DNA from 2 places in the Paenibacillus sp. KS-LC4 genome. Region 2 is predicted to be linked to the other one. Evidence: riboswitches for the same ligand, from Rfam matches in the RefSeq annotation. Region 2 holds a riboswitch; the other holds the start of a gene.

Region 1 (10,162 bases), 2.0 Mb from region 2:
GGGCAGGGAGAAGCATTCTTCCGGTAAAAGTGAGCGAGGCTGGCGGCAGGTGAAGGGATTTATTCATGCCAAGCAGCTTGTTGACGGAAATAAGGAGAACCCGCACGCGGAGAGTAGAAGCGATCACCAGCAAAAAAGGGAGGAAGGGCAGAATGGCCACGATCAGCCGCTGCATGCCCGTTCTAAAGCGCAAGGCAGCAGGCAGGGACAGCGGCAATCGCAGGGAGGAGGGAAGTCGCAAGGCAAAGAGCGAGGGCAGGATGGTCGCGAGGAGCGTATTCCTTCGGAATTGGATGATGTATTGGAGCGGCTAAAAAATGAGCTTGGCTACGGCAGCAGCTTCGATGTTGTCGTACGGGAAATGATATTCGGCGAGCGGCGGGTCGCGTTCGTGTTTATGAATGGTCTGGCAAAGGATACGCTGCAAACAGAAGTGCTGAAGCGGCTGACCTACTTGCAGCCGGATGATTTGTCCTCCGATGCGTTGCATGCCTTTCTCGATATGTATGTGCCAGCCTCTCAGGTCAAGTCCGAGCAGGATTGGAATAAGCTGCTGACGGGCATCCTCTCTGGCGGAACGGCGCTGTTCATCGACAAGGAGGCGACGGCGCTGCTTATTGACGCCAAAAACTTCCCGGCACGTTCGCCTGACGAGCCAAGCCTGGAGCGGGTCGTCCGAGGCAGCCGCGACGGCTTCGTCGAAACGCTGATGATGAATGTTTCACTGGTCAGACGAAGGCTGCGTGATCCGCAGCTGCGATACGAGCTGATGCAGATCGGCGAGCGAACACAGACGGATGTATGTATCGCCTATGTTGCTGATTTGGTAGATAAGGAATTGCTTAAATCCATTAAGGAAAAAATTTCGATGGTCAAGGTTGACGGCATTCCGCTTGCCGACAAGCAGCTGGAGGAGGCGACCGTCAAACGAGGCTGGAGCCCATTTCCGCTCGTCCGTTATTCGGAGCGACCAGACGTCGTAGCCTCACATTTGCTTGAAGGGGCAGTTGTCGTCTTCGTGGATACCTCGCCCAGCGTCATGATTTTGCCGACGACGTATTTCGATCTCGTACAGCATGCCGAGGAAAATCGCCAGACGCCGTTTATCGGCACCTATTTGCGCTGGGTGCGGTTTATTGGCATTTTCGCCTCGCTTTTTCTGCTGCCGCTCTGGCTGCTGTTCGTTATCCATCCAGAGCTGAAGCCGCAGGCGCTGGAGTTTCTCGGACCATCGAAAACAGGCAAGCTGCCGCTGCTCGTACAATTTTTATTGGCGGAGGTCGGCGTCGATCTGCTGCGGCTCGCCTCCGTGCATACGCCAACTTCGCTGGCGACGGCAATGTCGCTCGTATCAGCTATTCTCATTGGCGATATTGCGGTTCAGACGGGCATTTTCGTCAATGAGGTCATTTTGTATATGTCGGTTGCGGCCATTGGAATGTTTGCGACGCCGAGCTATGAGCTGGGGCTGGCGAACCGCATTGTCAGGCTTGTGCTAATTACGCTTGTTGCTGCCTTTCAGGTGCCGGGCTTCATTGTCGGAACGACGGTTATCCTGCTGTTTTTGTGCATGGAGCGTTCGTTCAATCGTCCTTACATGTGGCCGTTCATTCCGTTTGATTTCCGGGCGATGATGAATATCATTTTCCGGACACCGGTGCTGCAAAACCGCAAGCGGCCCAATCTGCTGCGGCCCCAGCAGCTAGATAAAATGCCCGAAACGGAGTAAAGCCGTAAATAATGCAAATGACTTGTTAAATTATCCATTACGCTTGCGGGTAGATTGCGATATACTGTTGCTATTGGTGTAAATCGAATCTATTCACATATGGAGGAATAATAACAATGTACTTGCATGGAACGAGCAAAGTTAATGCTCAGGGGCATTTGGAAATCGGCGGCTGTGACGTAACGGAGCTGGCAAAAGAATATGGTACGCCGCTATATATTGTAGATGAGGCGCTTGTGCGTCAGCGTGCAAATGAATACGTGACCGCTTTTCAAAAATCCGGCCTGCAATTTCAAGTGGCCTACGCAAGCAAAGCATTCAGCACAATGGCAATGTGTGCGCTTGCCGAACAGGAAAACCTGTCGCTGGACGTCGTTTCCGACGGAGAGCTTCATACAGCGCTGAAAGCGGGCTTCCCAGCAGCGCGTATTCATTTCCACGGCAACAATAAATCGCCGGATGAAATTAATATGGCGCTTGATGCAGGCATCGGCTGCTTCGTAGTAGATAATTCTACTGAGCTTAAAGTGCTTAATGCGCTGGCGAAGGACAAAGGCTTGACGGTTAAAATTTTGCTGCGGATTACGCCGGGTGTTGAGGCGCATACGCATGACTATATTTCCACAGGGCAACAAGATTCCAAGTTCGGCTTCGACTTGACGAATGGCGCGGCTAAACTGGCGATTAAGGAAGCGATGGAGCTGTCCAATCTGGAAGTGCTTGGCGTTCATTCCCACATCGGCTCGCAAATTTTTGAAGTAGACGGCTTTAAGATGGCTGTTGAAAAAATGTCGGCGTTTGCCATTGAAATTCGCCAGGACCTTGGCTTGACGTTCAAGGTGATCAACCTTGGCGGCGGCTTCGGCATCCGTTATGTAGATGGAGATTCCCCGCTTCCAGTTGCTCAATACGTGGCAGCGATTACGGATACGCTCATTTCCAGCTTTACGGCAGCGGAATTCCCGCTTCCTGAAATTTGGGTTGAGCCGGGCCGCAGCATCGTTGGCGATGCAGGCACAACGCTTTATACAGTTGGAACGAGCAAGGAAATTCCAGGCGTACGCAAATATATTGCGGTTGATGGCGGCATGATGGATAACCCGCGCCCTGCGCTTTATCAATCTGTATATGAAGCGGTGCTTGCAAATCGTGCGAACGAGGCAAACGAAGAGACGGTTACCGTAGCGGGCAAAGCTTGCGAAAGCGGCGACAAGCTCATTATTGATCTGGAATTGCCTAAAGCAAACAGCGGCGATCTGCTTGCAGTATTTTGCACAGGCGCTTATAATTATTCGATGGCGAGCAACTATAACCGTTTCCGCCGTCCAGCTGTCGTATTTGTCAAAGATGGTCAGTCTGATCTTGTCGTTCAGCGTGAATCTTTGGACAATATTGTCGGCAATGACTTGCTTCCGGCAAGACTTCGCAAAACAGCCCTTGCGAAATAAGGGTTAAATTTGGTAACGTAGTCTTATTCGGATATAGAAAGGTAGATGTTTAATAGATGGCAAAACAAGCGAAAATTACAATGGCAAACGGAGCAGAGGTTATTATTGACCTTTTTGATCAAGATGCGCCTAACACAGTTGCAAACTTCGAGAAGCTTGCAAACGATGGTTTTTATAATGGTTTGACTTTCCACCGCGTAATTCCGGGCTTCGTTGCTCAAGGCGGTTGTCCTACTGGAAATGGTACAGGCGGTCCTGGTTACACCATTAATTGTGAAATCAACCCGAACAAGCATGAGCGCGGATCGCTTGCAATGGCACATGCTGGACGCAACACAGGTGGAAGCCAGTTCTATATCGGCTATGCGCCACAGCCGCATTTGGATGGCGGACACACGGTATTTGGCAAGGTAGCTAAAGGCATGGAGCATGTTGATACGTTCCGCCAAGGCGAAAAAATGGAAAAAGTTGAAGTCGTAACGGTTTAATCGTTGCGGGAGGGCCGTTTGTTTTTTCGATTCGTCGGAAAAATAAACGGTTTTTTTATAAAAAATACACCCTAACAGCTGCTAATTGAGAAGCAGAATCGAAAGCTCTTGCTTTTTCAATTTTGCGGTGGTAACATTTCTTCAGAGTTACATTTTAAAAGTAAGTGAACATTTTTAAAAAATATAATACAGTGGCTTTCCTTCGGGGTCGGGTGAAATTCCCAACCGGCGGTGATCAGGAGGCTGTCTAAGCGCTTGGAACGATGAAGCGACAGATGTGCTGCCTGTCAGTCCGTGACCCGTATACAATGATTTCAGAGCGTGTGAGCGCATGAGCTGTTGTATGCGGCTGACCTGGTGCAATTCCGGGACCGACAGTACAGTCTGGATGGGAGAAGGAGACACTTTCAAGGCGTGATTTCATGCTTATTTGCCTGCGCTTTTTTTTCGCTGGGTAATTAGGTCTGTTAAAAACGATTATTTGTGTACTTGAAAGCGGGTCTCTAAGATAAACTCTCATCTCCGTTGGCTATGTTGCTAATGGAGGTTTTTTGCGTTGATGGATATTTTGAATGACAGCTATTATATGAGCTTAGCGCTGGATATGGCAGAGAAGGCGGCTGGACAGACGGATATTAATCCAATCGTTGGCTGCGTCGTTGTAAAAGACGGCCGCATTATCGGCATTGGAACGCATCTCAAGCGGGGAACGGGGCACGCTGAGGTACATGCCTTGCAAATGGCGGGCGAAGAGGCGGAGGGCGCTACAGCCTACGTGACGCTTGAGCCTTGCAGTCATTTTGGCAAGACGCCGCCTTGCTGCGAGCGCCTTATTGATGCCAAGGTGGCAAGGGTAGTCGTAGCCACGACAGATCCGAATCCGCAGGTAGCCGGGCGGGGTCTTGAACGGCTGAAGGAATGCGGCATAGAGGTTGAGGTGGGGCTTCTAGGGGAACGCTCCAACCAAATGAATGAAAAGTTTAATAAATATATTACTACGAAGCTGCCGTTTGTCACCCTTAAGACAGCGAGTACACTCGATGGGAAAATCGCTTCCCGCACCGGCGACAGCAGATGGGTAACGGGCAGTGCTGCAAGGGAGCAGGTGCATACGCTGCGCCATCAGCATATGGGCATCATGGTCGGTATCGGCACAGTGCTAGCTGATGATCCGCAGCTCACAACAAGAGCGGACGTTCCAGCGCTGCATCCGGTGCGGATTGTCATCGACAGCAGTCTCAAGCTGCCGCTCACCGCGCGCGTAGTTACGGATCGGACGGCAAGAACGATTGTTATTGCAACTGAGCAGGCGGATGACGTCAAAGCGCAAGAGCTGCTGGCTGCTGGCGTCGAGCTCATTCGGGCAGGCACGGGAGAGCAGGTTGATTTGGCGGAGGCGATGAGAAAGCTTGGCGAGCTGGAAATAGGGTCAATTTTGCTGGAGGGCGGAGGCAAGCTCAATGGCGCCATGCTAACAGCAGGACTCATCGACAAAATCATGATTTATATGGCAACCAAAATCATTGGCGGAGCAGCGGCTCCCGGCACCTTTGATTTTGAAGGCTTTGAAAAAATGGCGCAGGCTATTGAGCTTGAGCGCACACAGGTCGAGCAAGCGGGAGCTGATATTTGCATAAGCGGCTACCCGGTCTACCGTCCTGTTTAGAGAGGAGGGTTAGCCGTGTTTACGGGTCTGATTGAAGAAGTCGGCAAGCTGAAGCGAGTGGTCCAGCAGGGCGAGGCTATGGTATTGACAATTGCCGCCTCCCGCGTGCTTGAGGGTGTGGCGCTGGGCGACAGCATAGCCGTAAACGGCGTGTGTCTGACGGTCATCTCCTTTACAGGGAGCACCTTTGACGCGGATGTGATGCCGGAGACATATCGGCGCTCTAATCTTCACCAGCTAAAGCCCGGTGAACAGGTCAACCTGGAGCGTGCGATGCTGGCTGGAGGGCGTTTTGGCGGCCATATGGTGCAAGGACATATTGACGGCACAGGTACGATCACAAAAAGGGCAACCGACGCCAATGCCGTTATATTCAGCATTAAGCTGAACGATGCGGCAACACTGAAATATGTCATTCCTAAAGGCTCCATCACAATTGACGGCATCAGCCTAACCGTTGTCGACACGAATGATGCTGGCTTCTCAGTGTCGGTCATTCCGCATACGCTTGGCGAAACGGCTTTGCTGGATAAGCGCATAGGCGATTCCGTAAATATCGAATGCGATATCATCGGCAAATATGTGGAGCATTTGCTGCATTTCAAGCCAGCTCGCGAGGCTTGCGCGACTTCCGGCAGTAAAGCTGGCAAGGCAGACGGAGCGAAGCTGAGCTATGCTTTTTTAAGTGAAAATGGATTTATGTAAATAAGAATAGATGTTTTTAGTTGAAGTGGTGAACGATCAGGGAGGGAAGCTTTATGGGACAGCAGGATCAGCCTTTGGAGAAATCATTGTTTAATACGATTGAGGAGGCACTGGAGGATTTGCTGCTTGGCAAGCCCGTTATCGTTGTAGATGATGAAGATCGTGAAAATGAAGGCGACCTCATTGCGCTGGCCTCAATGGCGACGCCTGAAGTGATCAATTTTATGATTACGAAGGCGCGCGGGCTAGTGTGCGTTCCGATTACCGCAGAGCGGGCGGAGCAGCTTGAGCTGCCGCCGATGGTAGCGCGCAATACAGATTTTCATGGCACGGCATTTACCGTTTCCGTTGACCATATTTCGACAACGACCGGCATCTCTGCGCATGAGCGCTCCGAGACGGTCAAGTCGCTCATTGACCCGAATACGAAGGCAACGGATTTCCGCAAGCCGGGTCACATTTTTCCGCTAATTGCGAAGGATGGCGGTGTGCTCAGACGGGCAGGCCATACAGAGGCGGGGATTGATCTGGCTCTTATGTGCGGTTCAGAGCCAGCAGCGGTCATTTGCGAAGTTATTAATGAAGATGGCACAATGGCAAGATTGCCGGATTTGGTTGAGTTTAAGCATGAGCATGATCTCAAGCTTATTACGATTCAAGAGCTGATTGTATACCGTAATGCGAAGGAAAAGCTCGTTGAGCGTGTCGTCGAGGTTAATATGCCAACGGATTTCGGTAATTTTAAAGCGATTGGTTTTACGAATGAGGTAGATGGCAAGGAGCATGTCGCTTTTGTAAAAGGCGAGATTGATCCAGAAATTCCGCTGCTAGTGCGCGTGCACTCGGAATGCTTGACGGGTGATGTATTCCATTCGCATCGCTGTGATTGCGGACCGCAGCTTGCGGCAGCGCTGATGCAGATTGAGGAGGCCGGCAATGGCGTACTGCTCTATATGCGCCAAGAAGGGCGCGGAATCGGCCTAATCAACAAGCTCAAGGCTTATGTGCTTCAGGAGCAGGGGCTCGATACGGTCGATGCTAATTTGCAGCTTGGGTTTGCGCCGGACTTGCGCGACTACGGCATTGGAGCACAAATTTTGCGCGATCTCGGCATTCGCAAAATGCGCCTGCTCACCAACAACCCGCGAAAAATTAAAGGGCTGGAAGGGTATGGGCTGGAAGTTACTGAGCGTGTGCCGATTCAAATGGAAGCGAATAAGGACAATGACCGTTATTTGCGGACCAAGCAAGCGAAGCTCGGCCATCTGTTTCATTTTACGGATCAAAATCAAGAACAACAATAATCGTACACTCATTATAAAAATGAATTGGGAGGAATTTAATTATGCCACATGTATACGAGGGACATTTAGTATCAGAAGGCTTGCGTTACGGAATCGTTGTTGGAAGGTTTAATGAATTTATTGCGAGCAAGCTGCTTAGCGGAGCGCTTGATGCGTTTAAACGCCACGGCGCATTGGATAACGAGGTTGAGGTGGCTTGGGTACCGGGAGCTTTTGAAATTCCACTTATCGCGCAAAAGATGGCAGAGAGCGGCAAATACGATGCGGTTATTACGCTGGGTGCCGTTATTCGGGGATCAACACCGCATTTTGACTACGTGTGCAACGAGGCGGCCAAAGGAGTGGCGGCTGTTGGCTTGAAGACGGGCGTACCGACGATTTTTGGCGTATTGACGGTTGATTCCATTGAGCAAGCGATTGAGCGCGCAGGAACAAAAGCTGGAAATAAAGGGTACGAAGCTGCTGCCAGTGCAATAGAGATGGCTAATTTGACAAAATTGCTGCATAATTAAGCTTAAGGCTTGCAGCTCGTGCGAAGGGCCTCTGACAAGAGGCTCTTCTATTTTTAGCGTAAAGGATAGATGCTGCTCTTTGGCAGCTGTTGTTTACGCTTGCGAGTAGCGCGGCGATTTTATCGGAAGATTAGTCGGGAGGAAATGGCAGTGTCAGTGCTTTACAAGCTGGAATCTTTCGAAGGACCTCTGGATTTGCTGCTGCATTTGATTGATAAAGCAGAAATTGATATTCATGAGGTATCAATCAACGAGATTACAGATCAGTATATGGACTATTTGAATGCAATGACGGAGATGGAGCTTGAGGTGACCAGTGAGTTTCTCGTGATGGCGGCTACGCTGCTAGCCATTAAGAGCAGGCAGCTGCTGCCGAAGCCGCCCGTGTTTGAGGAGGAATATGAGGACTGGCCAGATGATGGCCTTGACCCGCGCGATGAGCTCATTCAGAAGCTCGTTGAATATCGCAAATTCAAGCAAATTGCCGAGCAGCTGCGGGAGAAGGAAATGCAGCGGAGCCTCGTTTTTTCGCGTGAGCCGGAGGACATGACCCCCTTCTTGCAGGAGCAGGACATTAACCCGCTTGAGGGGCTGCATGTGTCTGATCTGGTGGCGGCTTTTCAGCGTGCGCTCAAAAAGGCGGCAAGGCGCCAATTTGTAGCGACCGTGCAGCGGGATGAAATATCCGTAAAGGATCGGATTCGCGACATTGTAGAGGTGCTGCGGCAGTTTGAGACGGTGCAGTTTTCAAAGCTGATTCGTGAAAATATGGACAGGCATGAAATCGTCGTTACGTTTTTGGCAATTTTGGAGTTGATGAAGATGAAGCATATTCGTTGTTTTCAGCATCAGCTGTTTGATGATATTGTAATTCATTGGAGAGGGGATGCGGAGGACAGTGGATTATCAGAAATTGAAGTCGATTATTGAGGGCCTGCTGTTCATGGCAGGCGATGAAGGGCTGACCAAGCGGCAAATTGCCGATATTATGCAGTTTGATGCCGAGCTTGCTGCCGATTTGGTATATGAGCTGCATCGGGATTTGGCCAGGGAGGAGCGAGGCGTTCAGGTGACGGAGGTTGCCGGTGCTTATCGGCTGACGACTCATCCTGATCATGCCGCTTATTTTGAGCGAATGGCCTACACGCCTACACGTTCGCAGCTGTCGCAAGCAGCGCTGGAGACATTATCTATCGTGGCTTACCGCCAGCCCATTACCCGTATTGATATTGAGGAAATTCGCGGTGTCAAAACCGATAGAGCGATTCAGTCGCTCGTCTCCAAAGATTTAATTGAAGAGGTTGGACGCGCGGAAGCGATTGGTCGTCCTATTTTGTATGGCACGACCAAAGCGTTTCTGGATTATTTTGGACTGCCAAGTATTAAAGCTTTGCCAGAGCCGAAGCATGTCGATGTGGAGGACGCCCTTGAAGAGCAGACACAAATGCTGTTTGAACGCATCGGCGAACGGCAAATGACGATTGACGAGATTCCGCCGAATTAATCAGGCTTGCAGAGAATGAGATTTGACCGCCGGGTCATACTATATTCAACCCATAATAGGAAAACGGAGGAAGCACGATGCCCGGAAACCTTTACGGCTTGATGACGGCGGCAGGTCTCTTTTTTTTGTTCTTATTGCTGCTTGCCCTTGCTTCGCCGGTGCGTGTATATGGAAAGCTTAGAAGGAAGGGCGAGCTTGACCATATTGATGTGCGAATTGTAGGGCTCTATGGACTGCTGCATTATAAGGTGAAGATCCCGCAATTGAAATTGCAGGGAGCTACAATCCGGCTGCATGAGCAAATTAGCACCAAGCAGGCAGGCGTGGAGCATTCCAAGGAGCAGCAGGGGAAAATTGACGCCGAAAATGTACAGCGATTTATTGAGAAAATGAAGCATGCGCTGGAGGTAACCGAAAATTTGCGAGGCTGGGTCAGGCAGCTGCTGAAAAAGGTGCAATTGACCGAATGGAAATGGTCGACAACGGTAGGCGTTGGGGACGCGATGTGGACAGCCATGACGACTGGGGCTGTATGGTCGATTAAAACGACGATGCTGGGTGTCATATCACAGTTCGTTTTGCTTAAAGCCGATCCGGTGCTTCAAGTGCAGCCGGTGTACCAAGGGACTTATTTTCAGACGGAATGGCAATGTACGGCCAAGCTTAGTATGTTCCATGCGGTAAAATCTGGCCTTAGCTTGCTATTCAGACTCAAAAAAGGCTCGCATGGCCTCCAAATGTGGCACCAAATATTGTTCAAATAAGGGATAAGTATAGCTGTATATGCCGTTTCACCTCCGTACATA
Region 2 (10,162 bases):
GCCATCCAAAGCTCGGACAGAGCACAGGATTTGACTACGCTCGCACAAAAAGCCCTACCCGCGCCGTATTGGAAGAGGCGGCTGCCAAGCTTGAATCAGGCGATGCCGGCTTCGCCTGCAGCTCTGGCATGGCGGCTTTGCAAACGGTATTCGGCCTGTTTCATCAAGGCGACCATTTAATCGTATCGCTTGATCTGTACGGCGGCACTTACCGCCTGCTGGAGCGAATTATGTCGAGATATGGAGTTACAGCATCCTATGTCGATACGAACGACATTGATGCGATGATTGAGCTGTGTACCCCGAATACGAGGGCGGTACTAATTGAGACGCCAACCAATCCGTTAATGATGATTACCGACATTGAGCGTGTCGCTTCATGGGCGAAGTCCAAGGGCTTGCTGACGATTGTAGACAATACGCTGCTGACGCCGTTTTTCCAGCGTCCAATTGAGCTGGGCGCAGATGTCGTTGTCCACAGTGCGACCAAATATTTGGGCGGACACAACGATGTGCTCGCAGGCCTTATTGTGACGAAGGGACAAGAGCTGTCGCAGGAAATGGCGTTTTTGCATAATTCCATTGGAGCGGTGCTTGGGCCGCAGGATTCATGGCTGTTAATGCGCGGCATGAAAACATTGGCACTGCGGATGGAGCGCCATGAGTATAATGCAACTAAAATTGCGAATTACTTGCTTGAGCATCCTTCTATTGAAGAGGTGTATTATCCAGCCTTGCCGCATCATCCAGGGCATGAGGTGCAAAGCCGCCAATCGTCGGGCAATACAGGCATTTTCTCCTTCCGCGTAAAGGATGCCCGTTACATTGAACCGATTTTACGCCATATTCAATTGATTGCTTTTGCGGAAAGCTTGGGCGGTGTTGAGTCTTTGATGACCTATCCGGCCGTGCAGACGCATGCTGATATTCCAGAGGAAATCCGCCGTGCAGTCGGCGTCGATGATAAATTGCTGCGCTTCTCCGTTGGCATTGAGCATGCGGATGACCTGATTGCCGATTTGGAGCAGGCGCTTGCCGCGGCTAAGCAAGAGATCGGGGAGGTATAGCAGCATGAGCGACAGACATAACAAAGAGGAGTACGCCAAGCGTCATTTTGCAACGAAGCTGCTTCATTTCGAAGGATCATTTGATGAGCAGACGGGTGCGTCCAGCACGCCAATTTTTCAGGCGTCTACATTCCATCAAAGCGATTTGTCCCAAAATCCGCCTTACGATTACAGTCGCTCCGGCAATCCGACAAGGCAGGCGCTGGAGGACCAAATTGCGCTGCTGGAGGGCGGTACGCGAGGCTTTGCCTTTGCCTCCGGCATGGCGGCCATTTCAACGACGTTTCTGCTGCTGTCAGCGGGCGACCATGTTATTGTGACTGAGGATGTGTATGGAGGTACATATCGCCTGCTGACGACGGTGCTTAATCGTCTGGGTATGGAGACGACGTTCGTCGATATGACGGATTTTGAAGCCGTAAAAGCTGCCTATAAAGAGAATACGAAGGCGGTATTTATCGAGACGCCTTCCAACCCGACGCTAAAAATCACCAATATTTCGCAGGTGGCTTCGTGGGCGAAGGAGCATCATTTGCTGACGATTTTGGACAATACGTTTATGACGCCTTATTATCAACGCCCTCTTGAGCTAGGTGTAGATATTGTTGTGCACAGCGCGACCAAGTTTCTGAGCGGCCACAGCGACGTGCTTGCCGGTCTTGCTGTAACGGCGGATGAAGCGCTCGGACGCAGGCTGTATCAGCTGCAAAATGGCCTTGGCGCCGTGCTGAGCGCCCATGAATGCTGGCTGCTTATGCGCGGCATCAAGACGCTGCAAGCGCGTATGGAGCATAGCGAGCGCAGCGCGCGCAAGCTGGCGGATTGGCTGAATGAGCATCCGGAAGTGACGAAGGTTTATTATCCTGGCCTTGCGGATCATCCGGGTCGTGACGTGCATGAGCAGCAATGCTCCGCCTATGGCGCTGTCGTATCCTTCGATGTAGGCAGCGGCGAACGGGCGAAAGCGATGCTTGCCCGCGTGAAGCTCCCGCTTGTAGCGGTCAGCCTTGGCGGCGTAGAAAGCATTTTATCGTATCCAGCGATGATGTCTCACGCGGCAATGCCGAAGGAAGTACGACATGAACGCGGTATTACTGATGGCCTCGTACGCTATTCGGTAGGCCTTGAGCATATTGAAGATTTGCTAGCAGATTTGGATCAGGCTTTGCGCGGCTAACGGCTGCGTAAAGTGGAGGAAAAGACGGCTGTCATAACTGACAAGCCGTGTTTTTCCTTTTTTAAGGCTGTAAAGCCTGTAAACGAAAGATGACGAATATGAGCTTAGTATGATAAAATTAACTTATACTTAATTAGTTTGTGAAAAAAAGCGCAACATCAAAACTACAGCGATAGATAAGGAGGTCTTGCGTAATGGCAACGTTGGACCAGATATTGGATAAGGCCCTGCGGGGTGAGCGAATAAGCTTGGAAGAATGTATTATTATGTTCGAATCCGACGAGATTGAGAAAATGGGTAAGGTCGCGAATGAAATTATGCTGCGCAAGCATCCCGAGCCTATAACGACTTTCGTTGTAGGAAGAAACGTCAACTACACGAATGTGTGCGACGTTTATTGCAGATTTTGCGCCTTTTACCGTGCCCCAGGCTCCAAAGAGGGCTATGTGCTCGATAACGAGACGATTATGAACAAAATTCAAGAAACGATTGACGTGAACGGAACTGAAATTTTGATGCAGGGCGGGACGAATCCGGATCTGCCTTTTACCTATTACACGGACTTGCTGAAGGAAATCAAGCGGCGCTTCCCGGACATTACGATGCACTCCTTCTCGCCAGCGGAAATTCAGAAGATGAAGGAAGTTTCAAATGGTCTGTCGCTCGATGAGGTCGTTCGCCAGCTGCATGAAGCAGGTCTGGATTCGCTGCCAGGCGGCGGCGCGGAAATTCTCGATGATCGGACTCGCCGTAAAATCAGCCGCAAGAAGGGCTCTTATACGGACTGGATCGACGTTATGAAATCGGCTCATCGTCATGGCATGAATACGACAGCTACGATGGTATATGGCTTTGGAGAAACGATGGAGGAGCGTGCCTTGCACCTGCTGCGCATTCGTGACGTTCAGGACGAGTGCAAAGCGAATGGCTACGACTCTGAAGGGTTTACTGCTTTTATATCGTGGCCGTTCCAGCCGGATAATACGAGAATGCCGATGGAGAAGGCGAAGCCGGAGGAGTATTTGAAGGTAGTAGCGATTAGCCGAATTTTCCTTGATAACATTGATAATTTGCAATCTTCATGGGTAACGATGGGGCCTGAAATGGGCAAGCTTTCGCTATCCTATGGCTGCAACGATTTCGGCAGCACAATGATTGAAGAAAATGTGGTGTCCGCTGCGGGCACGACGCACAAGGTCAACATTGAGCTGATTTTGCAGCTCATTCGTGAATCGGGCAAGGTTCCGGCGCAGCGCAATACACGCTATGAAATTTTGCGGATGTACAACGATAGCGACAAGGCTGAGCAGGACTTTGTGATGCAAAATTAGCTTGTAGCCACTGGCTAATGCGGAACTATTTTTGATAATGAATAAGGAATAACGCTTATCTCTTATTTTATCCGTTAAAGGATAGGCAGGGATGAGCGTTATTTGTTATTGCTTCTAGTGCAGCATTTCACACTTTTGACACCTCGATGGGCTAGAGGTTTGATCGAGAAATAGATAAAATCCAAGAAAATAGATCGGAAAAATAAAATATTTTTGCCAACGGCCATTTTTCCACACAAATAGACTATTCAAACTGTAATCTTCTATGTTACAATACGACTTAATCGAATATGAATCTTCAGGGCAGGGTGCAATTCCCTACCGGCGGTAAGGATGCGTTCGGAGCATCCAGAGCCCGCGACTCCTCGCTGCTTGCAGCCGGGACTGATCTGGTGAGAATCCAGAGCCGACGGTATAGTCCGGACGGGAGAAGATCAGAACCAGCTTGTTAAATGATACTCATTTAACAGGTTTGTTGATGATGCCCTTGTCAGTTTGCTGACAGGGGCATTGTTTCTTTTTCATAGTAAAAGAAGGTTCAATTCAAAACTTTCTCAGGAGGTTTTTGAATTGCAAAACACACTAGAGCTGGCTGGCGAGAAAGCGGGCTGGCGAACATCACGCATTGCGGGCATTAATGGAATATGGTATGTGGCGCTTGGCGCGACTCTGTGGGGGCTTGACCCGCTGTTCCGTATTTTATTGCTCAAAAGCTTCACCTCGGCGCAAATTGTATTTATTGAGCATATTTTGCTCGCTTTTTACGCAATGCCTGTATTGTTTAAATTTCGCCGCACATTAGTCGGCAAGCTGTCGATTGGTGTTATTGGCGCGCTGCTATTTATTTCTTGGGGCGGCTCGGCAGTAGCTACCGTATTATTCACCGCTGCCTTTTCTCATGGCAGCGCCAATGCGGTGCTGCTGCTTCAGAAGCTTCAGCCATTATTTGCAGTATTGCTCGCCAGAGTTTTGCTGAAGGAAAAGCTGCCACAGAAGTTTTTCGTCTTTTTGCTGGCGGCGCTGGCGGGCACCTATTTGTTGACCTTTGGGTTTGGATCGCCGACTGTTGGCCTGCATGATCTTGCATTTCTTAGCTGCTTGTTCTCCATTATAGCGGCGGCATTATGGGGCGGCTCGACCGTTATGGGCAAATATTTGCTGCAAAAGAAATTATCCTTTTCTATCGTGACGTCCCTTAGGTTTTTGCTTGCTCTGCCGCTGCTCAGCGTCATATTACTTGCAAGCGGCGACGCATGGAGCCTGAACGCACAAGGCAGTCAGCTGTCGCTCATTGCCGTCAATTTATTGTTTCAAGCTTTTTTCCCAGGCTTAATCAGCATGCTGCTGTATTACAAAGGGCTTTCCTCAACTAAAGCTGTATACGCGACGCTTGCGGAGCTATCCTTCCCTGCCGTTGGCGTATTGATTAACTGGCTCGTATTTGGTCAGTCGCTCACGTTAGGACAGCTGAGCGGCTTCCTGCTTATTTGGCTGACGCTATGGCTCATGAGCCGAAGCAGCAATGAACAGGCGGCTCAGAAACCACAAGCTGCTGCATAAACTAAGGCTCATTTTCAGCCCCTTCATTCCCAATGTCTTCATCGTATATCGCTGCTGCATGCGCCATATACTGTATAAGGGGAATGAAAGGGGCTGGCTTGTTTATGGAACTGTTTACCGTTGCGCTGCCTTCCAAGCTACAATCAACAGCAGCTGGGTTAGCAGCCTTAATGACACAATATACGAATGAGGATTTACATATTGAAGCAGCATCCCAGAGTCAGTTGGTGCAGTTCGATTTGGAGTCCGACGGTACCATAATGTGCCAGTCGGCAACGCCTTATTTTCAACTGAATAAGCACGGAGAAATGCTGTACCGCAGTGCTGCGAAAGCGCTCGCGGAATATGTTGTAACTAATTTGGAATCTGAAATGCTCATCAGCATCATTAAGAAAAAATATCAGGGCGGCCATTCCAATGATGTTTCCATTATTAAAAAATATTGCAGCCAGCTCATGCAGGATACCGATCTGGATGGCTTGAACGCCAAGTTTCTGGATGCGGATAGAAGGCGGAGAAAGCACAAGGTAGCCGAGGAGATCGAGCTGTATTTGAATGAAAATACACGGCTTGACCTTGGCGGCATCGCCACCTTCAGGCTTCACGGGTATCGTCACGAACTAGGTGACATTGTGGAGTATGCTTTGGATGAATATGTGCTCGATAAGCAATATCAGGAGTTTATTTCGCTGCTAAAATATTTTGTTGGGCTGCAGCAATCAAAGGTCGCAATGGTTCATTTGGTTCACAAAGGCAACCACGATTTTATGCTGTATAATGACAAATTTCAATTGTTCGAGCCTAAGCCGCATTCCGACCGCTTGGTAGCCGAAATGCTGGAAACGGAAATGAATATTGAGGACATGGTTATCAGCTCGCTGATTGCCGCATCACCTAAGCAAATTGTCGTTCATACGCAGCATGTCGATATGCAGGTCATTCGGACGATTGAAACGATTTTTGACAACCGGGTGTCGGTTTGCAGTGATTGTATTCTGTGCTCCCACGCAATGGGGGAATGGAATGATGGCGTTACTCAGCCTTAAAACAAGTCAGTAGAATGGTTCCGCATGATGAATTCGCCAAAAAACTAGCAGCAGGCTCGCCGTTATTCGGCGAGTTTTTTTCTAATGAAAGAAATACATAAATAATACAAAATTGTGTATTACACTATGACATAGAACTGTACTTTAAATGGGGAAGAAGGAACACGCATGACGACTGTACTCGTAGTGGATGATGATCCGCATATCCGGCAGCTGCTCCGTTTGTTTTTGGAGGATGAAGGAATGGAAATTATAGAGCAAAGCAATGGCGTAGACGCTTGGGACTACTATAGCCATCATTCGGTTGATCTTATTATTCTCGATATTATGATGCCGCAGATGGACGGCTGGGAGCTGTGCAGAAGGGTTCGTGAAGCGGGGGACAAGCCGATATTGATGATTACCGCCAAAGGGGAGGCACCCGAGCGAATTAAAGGCTTTCGGCTGGGCACTGACGACTATATGGTAAAGCCTTTTGACCCGATGGAGCTGGTGATGCGAGTGAAGGCGCTGCTGAAGCGGTATCGCATCTCCATCTCGCAAATCGTTCGTTTAGGTCAAGTCACGCTTGATAAAACGAGCTATCAAATTCGCTATAAGGATACAGGTACAAGTGAATCCATACCGCTTAAGGAATTTGAGCTGCTGTTTTTGCTGGCGAGCTATCCGGGCAAGCTATTCAAGCGCGATTCATTAATTGAACAAATATGGGGCTATGATTACGAGGGTGATGAGCGGGCTGTGGATACGCATGTTAAGCGTCTGAGAGAGCGTTTTGCCGCATATGAGCAGGATTTCAAAATCGTGACGATCTGGGGGCTTGGCTACCGGCTGGAGGTATATCGTGATTAAATCGCTGTATGTCCGCTTTATTCTTATGTTTGTCGCATCGGTTATGGCTAGCGTCATTTTAAGCTTCTTTATGACCCATTTTTTGTTTAGTCATAAGCTTCGAAACTACGTTCAGGACAATTTAATTGTTAGCGGCAAAACGATAATTGAATCCTACAAGCTTTCGTACCCCAACAATTTGGATGCTTTAATGGAGGGCATAACCGCACTGCCGATTTTCACCTTTATCGTCTATGACGAACAAGGCAGACCGCTTCACGCAACCGACAGGATCGCCGGACATAAGCTGGATGTGGATGGGGAAGCTTTGCGCGGCGTGCTCAGCGGCGGCGTTTATCGGGGCGGGGCGGACAAAGATTATGACCGGCTCGTCGTCGGTCTTCCTTTTCAAATTGAAGGACAAGCATACGCCTTATTTATAAAGCCTGAAACGAATGGCGTTGCCAATCTCGCTTTCGGTTATTTCCGCATGCAGCTAATTCTCGTTCTATTCATTGGCACACTTCTCATCATTGTGACCTCCCGCTATATGGTGCGCCCCTTGAAGCATCTGACCATGGCTACTCGAAAAATGGCGAAAGGCGATTTCAGCATCAGGCTTGTTACGAAACGCAAGGATGAAATCGGTGAGCTGACGGCAAGCTTTAATCAGATGGCACGCGAGCTCGATTCGCTGGAGCGGGTGAGAAGGCAGTTTGTTTCGGACGTTTCACATGAAATCCAGTCTCCGATTACATCAATTAAAGGCTTCACAATGGCGCTTAAGCAGAAAAAGCTGGATGAGGAAAGCCGTCTTCGTCTGCTCACTATAATTGAGGAGGAGAGCGACCGCCTATCGCGGCTGACGCAGGATTTGCTTAAGCTCTCCTCGCTAGAGCATGATCAAATTCAACCCAATATGAGCGAATATCGCTTGGATGAGCAGCTTAAAGATGTCATGATTGCCAGCGAGCCGCTATGGTCTACCAAAAGCATCAAGCTCGAGCTGGATCTGGAGCCTGTCATAATTTGGGCAGATGAGGATAAGCTGAGCCAGCTTTGGACGAATCTGCTGAGCAATGCGATTAAGTTCACAGGGGCTGGTAGTGTCATTGCGATCAGCTTGACGGCAAGCCAGCATAGCGTGAGCGTGTCGGTTGCTGACAGCGGAGTGGGCATTCCGGAGGAGGAGCTTCAGCACATCTTCAAGCCCTTTTATAAAATAGATCAAGCCCGCGAGCGTGCGTTTGGCGGAAATGGCATCGGCCTCTCCATCGTTAAGCGGATTGTCGAGCTCCATGCGGGAGAAATCAGGGTAGAGAGTAAGCTGGCCGAAGGGACGAAGATGACGGTCATACTGCCGCTCGTTCCTCCAAATAAAACCAATTAGGGCAAACGGCGATTCTGTACATAATTTGTACAAAATTACTCATTATGATGAAGGAGGTAACACAGCGAGAGGAGAGATATACATTGAAGCAATTGACCAAATTTAGCTTGAAAAATAGTGTTGCTGTTATTTTATTATGCGCTTTGGTGCTTGGGTATGGCTTGTACGCCTCCACGCAAATTAAGCAGCAGACGTTTCCGGATCTGGATTTTCCAGCTGTGTTCGTACAGGCGATGCAGCCTGGCGCCTCTACGGAGGAGATTGAGTCGGAGGTGGCAAGGCCGATTGAGGACCATTTGAAGAGGGTGCAGGGATATGAGTCGCTGACGAGCACCTCTGCTGAAAATGCGGCCAGCATCTTTATCCAGTTTCCTTTCGGTACGGATATGGACAAAAAATACAGCGAGGTGGAGGCTGAGCTAAGCAAGCTAAAGCTAGCCGATAATGCCAATGTTACGGTGCAGCGCTTGTCGGCTAATAGCCAGCCTATTTATCAAGCGGCAGTATTCGCAGCCGAAGGAGATTCGACCAAGCTTGCTGATGAGCTGCAAAGCAGCGTCATACCTGAGCTGCAAAAGCTTGCTGGAGTAGGAAACGTAACGCTGAAGGGTACAGCTACGAATGAGCTTGCAATTGTTGTAGATAAAAATAAAGCAGCGCAGCATGGCATTACGCTCAGCTCCATTCGCACCGCGCTTCAGGGGCTAGACTACGCCCTGCCACTGGGCTCTGTATCGCAGGAGGAGACGGTCATTCCGATTCGGCTGACCGGCAGCCTTGACAGCTTGAAGCAGCTTGAAGAGCTGAAGCTGATGGCATCGGCTGGAGGCGGAGCCGCAGGCTCTGCATCAGGAAACGCTGGCGGTGCAGGAGCAGGAGCAGGATCAGGATCAGGATCAGGAGTAGGAACGGGTGCAGGATCAGGTGCAGCTGTAGGAGCAGGAGCATCAAGCGGTTCTGGAGCTTCAGGTGGTGCGTCAGCAGCGCCAGCCTCCGCTATCACGCTGGGTGAAATTGCCGACATTAAGACGGTATCGGAGCAAAATGAAATTACCCGCTTTAATGGCGAGCCGAGCTTTGTTATTTCGATTCAGAAGACGCAGGATGCCAACACGGCAGATGTGTCTGACAATGTGAGAGAGCTGCTCAACCGTTATCAGGGTCAAGGCGAGCTGAATTATCATGTCATTGTTGACCAAGGACAGGAAATTAAACAATCCGTATCCGGCCTTATTCATGAAGGCTTGTACGGTACATTGTTTTGCGTGCTCATTATATTTTTGTTTTTACGCAATGTAAGAGCGACGATTATTTCGATTTTGTCGCTGCCGATTTCTATTTTTGCCACGATTGCGATTATGGATCAAATGGGCTATACGCTAAACATTATGACGCTGGGCGGCATCGCCGTTTCCGTCGGACGAATCGTCGACGATAGCATCGTCGTGATTGAAAATATATATAGATGGCGTCAGGAAAAAGGCGAGAAAATGAGCGGCAAGGAGCTGGCCTACCAAGCGACCCGCGAAGTAATCGGGGCGGTAGCCTCGTCCACGGCGGCGACGATTGTCGTCTTCGCTCCGCTCGCTTTTGTCAGCGGAATTATTGGACAGTTTTTCCGTCCGTTTTCGATTGCTGTCGTTCTCTCCATTACGATCTCGCTATTCGTGTCGATGATGCTGATACCTGTGCTGGGCAGTCGCTTTTTCAGAAGGGTTAAGCCGCATACGAAGGAAAGCAGACTTTCAAATGGTTTTGAA

What was found. A riboswitch is a leader RNA that binds a small molecule or an ion and turns the genes downstream of it on or off. The one in region 2 is predicted to bind FMN.
Region 1: another riboswitch for FMN. It lies ahead of ribD (bifunctional diaminohydroxyphosphoribosylaminopyrimidine deaminase/5-amino-6-(5-phosphoribosylamino)uracil reductase RibD); the one in region 2 lies ahead of V5J77_RS07130 (DMT family transporter).

Annotation. Positions count from the first base shown of each region.
Region 1 covers NZ_CP145905.1:3,696,815-3,706,976, reverse strand. Annotated here, with positions in the region: gene V5J77_RS15710 (spore germination protein) at 1-1,729, shown strand, start outside; gene lysA (diaminopimelate decarboxylase) at 1,846-3,177, shown strand; gene V5J77_RS15700 (peptidylprolyl isomerase) at 3,234-3,665, shown strand; FMN riboswitch at 3,860-4,069, shown strand; gene ribD (bifunctional diaminohydroxyphosphoribosylaminopyrimidine deaminase/5-amino-6-(5-phosphoribosylamino)uracil reductase RibD) at 4,225-5,331, shown strand; gene ribE (riboflavin synthase) at 5,347-6,036, shown strand; gene V5J77_RS15685 (bifunctional 3,4-dihydroxy-2-butanone-4-phosphate synthase/GTP cyclohydrolase II) at 6,090-7,340, shown strand; gene ribE (6,7-dimethyl-8-ribityllumazine synthase) at 7,382-7,852, shown strand; gene V5J77_RS15675 (segregation/condensation protein A) at 8,003-8,782, shown strand; gene scpB (SMC-Scp complex subunit ScpB) at 8,751-9,356, shown strand; gene V5J77_RS15665 (DUF2953 domain-containing protein) at 9,434-10,120, shown strand.
Region 2 covers NZ_CP145905.1:1,647,677-1,657,838, forward strand. Annotated here, with positions in the region: gene V5J77_RS07115 (PLP-dependent transferase) at 1-1,067, shown strand, start outside; gene V5J77_RS07120 (aminotransferase class I/II-fold pyridoxal phosphate-dependent enzyme) at 1,072-2,244, shown strand; gene mqnC (cyclic dehypoxanthinyl futalosine synthase) at 2,439-3,575, shown strand; FMN riboswitch at 3,866-4,014, shown strand; gene V5J77_RS07130 (DMT family transporter) at 4,164-5,135, shown strand; gene V5J77_RS07135 (putative sporulation protein YtxC) at 5,240-6,181, shown strand; gene V5J77_RS07140 (response regulator transcription factor) at 6,350-7,033, shown strand; gene V5J77_RS07145 (ATP-binding protein) at 7,026-8,402, shown strand; gene V5J77_RS07150 (efflux RND transporter permease subunit) at 8,486-10,162, shown strand, end outside.